One region of the Halomonas sp. SL1 genome, then DNA from elsewhere that is predicted to be linked to it. Evidence: predicted binding sites of a transcription regulator. Region 1 holds the regulator's gene; the other holds the start of a gene.
The links. The regulator FliA, encoded in region 1, starts transcription of late flagellar genes. The targets are predictions, from matches to a motif close to CTAAAGTTNNNNNNNNNNCNGCCGATA.
Positions count from the first base shown of each region.

Region 2: the regulator FliA is predicted to act here: its motif matches at 1,254-1,280, upstream of flgK (flagellar hook-associated protein FlgK).

Region 1 is NZ_PYUQ02000006.1:19,325-21,687, forward strand. Features, by position in the region: gene C9J49_RS02240 (hypothetical protein) at 1-326, shown strand, start outside; gene C9J49_RS02245 (flagellar protein FlhE) at 323-712, shown strand; gene C9J49_RS02250 (RNA polymerase sigma factor FliA) at 737-1,441, shown strand; gene C9J49_RS02255 (motility protein A) at 1,565-2,363, shown strand, end outside.
Region 2 is NZ_PYUQ02000018.1:7,192-9,554, reverse strand. Features, by position in the region: gene C9J49_RS12075 (flagellar basal body P-ring protein FlgI) at 1-189, shown strand, start outside; gene flgJ (flagellar assembly peptidoglycan hydrolase FlgJ) at 189-1,205, shown strand; gene flgK (flagellar hook-associated protein FlgK) at 1,312-2,363, shown strand, end outside.

The DNA of each region.
Region 1 (2,363 bases):
GGGTGACCGAGCTGTTCGAGGAGTGGGCCGGCCGCGGCCGCCGCTGGGTGGGCGACCCGCGGCGCTGGAAGGTGGTGCCGTTGGCCGTGTCGAGCCCCCACCTGGCGGCCCTGGTCGAGCAGCAGCCGCGCTGGGCCCTGTGGGTCGGCAGCGACGCCGAGGCCTTTCGCCGCGCCTTCGGGGTGCTGGCGCGCCTGGCGGCCGCCGGCGGGCCGCGGCGGCTGCTGGCGGTACATCCTCCCGGCATGTCGCGCCTCGGCCTGCTCGACAACCTGCGCCAGGCGGCGGGCCGCTACCTGGGCATCGACCTGCTGGTGATGGCATGAGGCGTGGCGCCGTGGCGGGGGCGGCCCTGCTGGGCTGGCTGCTGGCCGCCCCGGCATCGGCGGCGGGCAGCTGGGTCGCCGAGGCGCCCGGGGTTCGGGCCGCCGTGGCCGGCCGGGAAACCCCGAGCCGGGCCCTGACGCCGCCCCCGGCGGCGACCGGCGGGCGCATCGCCGAGGTGCGCTGGCGCTTCCGCGCCCCGGCCGGGGCCGCGCTGCGGGCGCGGCTCTGCCATCCGGCCGGCTGCGTGACGCTGCCCGCCCGGCGCGGGCACACTCGGGCCCTGGCGGGGCTGCCTGCCGGCGAGGCGCTGCGTTTCCGCTTCACGCCGACCGGCGCCGACCCGGTCCGCGTCCAGGGGCTGCAGGTGATCGTCAACTATCGGTGAGGCTCGCAAGAGGGCGAGGCACGTATGTATACCGCACAAGGCAAGATCGAACAGGACACGCTGCTGGATGACTACATGCCCCTGGTGCGTCGCCAGGCCCTGGCGCTGCAGGTACGCCTGCCGGCCAGCATCGAGCTGGACGACCTGATCCAGGCCGGCACCGTGGGCCTGCTGGAGGCCCTGGGGCGCTTCGACGCCGCCCAGGGGGCGAGCTTCGCGACCTTCGCCAGCCAGCGCATCCGCGGCGCCATGCTCGACGAGCTGCGCAGCCGCGACTGGCTGCCGCGCAGCGTGCGCCGCAATGCCCGAGCCGCGGACGAGGCGGCGCGTCGCCTGGAGCAGGAGCTGGGGCGTCCGGCCGAGGAGACCGAGATCGCCGCCGCCCTGGACATGGACCTGGAGGCCTATCGCCGGCTGCTCAGCGACACCAACAGCGGCCAGCTGCTGCCCTTCGAGGAGCTGATGGCCGAGGGCGGCGAGGGGCGCATGCTCGAGGGCGGCGCCCCCGAGACGCCCTTCGCGCAGCTGGTGGATCAGCAGCAGCGCGCTCGGCTGGTGGCGGCCATCGAGGCCCTGCCCGAACGCGAGAAGCTGCTGATGGGGCTCTACTACCAGGAAGAGCTCAACCTCAAGGAGATCGGCGCCGTGCTCGGCGTCACCGAGTCCCGGGTCTGCCAGCTGCACAGCCAGGCCGTGGGGCGGTTGCGCGGCAAGCTGCGCGATGCCTGAGGCGTGGGCGAGAAAGGCCTGCGCTCGACGATGTTTCGCTCCACGCCTGGCCATCTATAAAGCTTTCGGCCATCCAGGCCGATAACCACTCATTGTCCGTCGTCCTAGAGACAGGGAGCCCACATGAATCCGTCCACGCTGATCGGGATCCTGGCGAGTATCGTGCTGCTGGCGAGCGTGCTGCTGTTCACCGCCGAGTCGCCGCAGAGCTTCGTCAACCTGCCGGGGCTGGCCATCGTGCTGGCCGGCACCCTGGCCGCCACCTTCATCAGCTATCCGCTCAAGGAGGTGGTACGAGTGGTGCGCCTGGTGGGGCTGGTCTTCCGCCGCGAGAACACCTACACCCGCGACGACATCAAGGAGCTGGTCGACATGTCGCGGCTGTGGTTCAAGGGCGACGTGCGGGCCGTGGAGGCGGCCCTGGAGCAGACCCGCAACCCCTTCCTGCGCACCGGCATCCAGCTGGTCATCGCCAACACCAAGGAAGAGGAGATCTTCGACCTGCTGCGCTGGCGCATCGCCCGGCTCAAGGCCCGTGAACACGCCGAGGCGCAGATCTTCCGCACCATGGCCACCTACGCACCGGCCTTCGGCATGATCGGCACCCTGGTGGGGCTGGTGAACATGCTCGAGGTGATGGAGGCCGGCGACCTGAACGTCATCGGGCCGCGCATGGCGGTGGCGCTGCTGACTACCTTCTACGGGATCCTGCTGGCCAACCTGGTGTTCAAGCCCATCGCCGTGAAGCTCGAGCGCCGCACCGAGGAGCGCCTGATCGCCATGAACATGGTGCTCGAGGGCATCTCGCTGATCACCAAGCGGCGCCTGCCGTCGTTCATCGAGGAGACCCTGAACTCCTTCGTCGCCAACTACCACGACGAGATCCGCGATCCCCAGCGGCCGGGGGCGCGCGACGAGGAGG
Region 2 (2,363 bases), on a different contig from region 1:
GTGGTGACCCAGGATGCCGAGATCAGCATCCAGCAGCAGCCCGGCACCCTCAAGGTCGTTGAGGGCGCGGACCTGATGGAGGTGGTCGACGCGCTCAACTCCTTGGGTGCCACGCCCAACGACCTGATGTCGATCCTCGAGGCCCTCAAGGAAGCGGGCTCGCTGCGCGCCGAACTGGAGATCATCTGATGAGCCTGGATGCTCCCGACACCGCCCGCGGCCAGTTCGCCCTGGACATCCAGGGCCTGGAGCGCCTCAAGCACAATGATTCCGGCGAGGGCCTGAAGGGCGCCGCCCAGCAGTTCGAGGCCCTGTTCGTGCAGATGATGGTCAAGAGCATGCGCGAGGCGGTGCCGACCTCGGGGCTGCTCCAGAGCCAGGCCGGCGACATGTATCAGGAGATGCTCGACAAGCAGTGGTCGCAGAGCGTGGCCGAGCGTGGCCTGGGGCTGGCCGACCAGCTGGTGGCCCAGCTCGAGGGCTCGGTCGGCGGGCGCGATGCCTCGGCCTCGAGTCACCGCAACATCGAGGCGCTGATCGCCGGGATTCCCCGCGGCACGCCGCGCCCGCTGACCGATGCGCTGATGGCCGAGCCGGACACTGGCGCGCGGGCCGAGGGTGACGCGTCATCGGCGCCGACCTCCTTCCTCGAGGCGCTTCAGACCGGCGTGGATGAGCCGGCGTCCGCCGTGGCGGATCCGGCCGCGATGGCGGACCGGCCCGAGCACGTTCAGGCCTTCCTGGCCAGGCTCGCCGGCCCGGCCCGTGAGGCCAGCCGCGAGAGCGGCGTGCCGGCCGAGTTGATCCTCGCCCAGGCGGCGCTGGAGACCGGCTGGGGGCGGCGCGAGATTCCCACCGCCGACGGCGGCAACAGCCATAACCTGTTCGGCATCAAGGCCGGCAGCCGCTGGCAGGGCGAGACCACCGAGATCCTGACCCATGAGGTGATCGACGGCCGTCGCCAGGCGGTGCGCGATCGCTTCCGCGTCTATGACTCCTTCCAGGCAGCGTTCGCCGACTACGCCCGTCTGATCGGCGACAATCCTCGCTATGCCGGCGTCAGTTCGGCCGCGACGCCCGACCAGGCGGCCCGGGCCCTGCAGCGCGGCGGTTATGCCACCGACCCGGCCTATGCCGACAAGCTGATCGCGGTCATGGACACCCTGGGGCCACTGCCCGAGGGCCAGCGACTGGCGTCACGCTGATCGGCATTTTCCCGGGGGCTTTCAGTCCCCGGCTCAAGGACATTCGGCCTCAAGTCCGGCCCGCCGCGGCCGATAGCCAGAGAATCGGCAAAAGGGAACATCTGTCATGAGCATCTTCTCCACCGGCCTCAGCGGCCTCAACGCCGCCCAGAACGCCCTGGCGTCCACCAGCAACAACATCAGCAACGTCTACACGCCCGGCTACAACCGCGAGGTGACCGTGCTGGGGGAGAGCGGCACGGGCACGGGCGGGGTGCAGGTCAACGATATCCAGCGCCAGTTCAACCGCTATGTCGCCGACCAGCTGAATGACGCCACCAGCAAGACCAGCGCGCTGGAAACCTACGGCACCCAGGTGGAGCAGATCGACAACCTGCTGGCCGACGAGGCCGCCGGGCTCTCGCCGCTGATGCAGGACTTCTTCTCCTCGATGGAGGACCTGGCCAGCGCACCCTCCGACCCGGCCGCCCGCCAGGGCGTGCTCGGCTCGGCGGATACCCTGAGCGCCCAGTTCCGCTCCTTCGACGGCTACCTCCAGGACATGCAGAACGGCATCAACGGCCAGATCGAGGACGAGGTCACCCAGATCAACAACACCACCGAGCAGCTGGGCTCGATCAACCGCGAGATCGCCCTGGCACGTGCCAAGCAGGGCGAGGCGCCCAATGCGCTGCTCAACCAGCGCGACCAGCTGGTCCACGAGCTCAGCGAGCGCATGGACCTGCGTCTCAACATCCAGGACGGCAAGTCCTACAACGTCAGCCTGCCCAATGGCCAGCCGTTGGTGATGGGCGATCGCAGCTTCAAGCTGGAAGCCATGGCCTCGCCGGAAGATCCTCAGCGCACCGTGGTCGGCTATCCGGACTCCAGCGGCAACGTCCGAGCCCTGGACGAGGACGCCATCAGCGGCGGGACTCTGGGCGGGCTGATGGACTTCCGAGCCGAGACCCTGGACAAGACCCAGAACCAGATCGGCCAGATGGCGGTCTCGCTGGCGGTGGCGGTCAACCGACAGCATGCCGAAGGCATCGACCTGAACGGCGACGCGGGCGGCGAGTTCTTCAGTATCGGTGAGCCGCGAGCCTTCTCGGCCGAGCGCAACACGGGCACCGCCGAGATCGCCGGGGCGGCCTTTGATGCCGACAGCATCGATCAGCT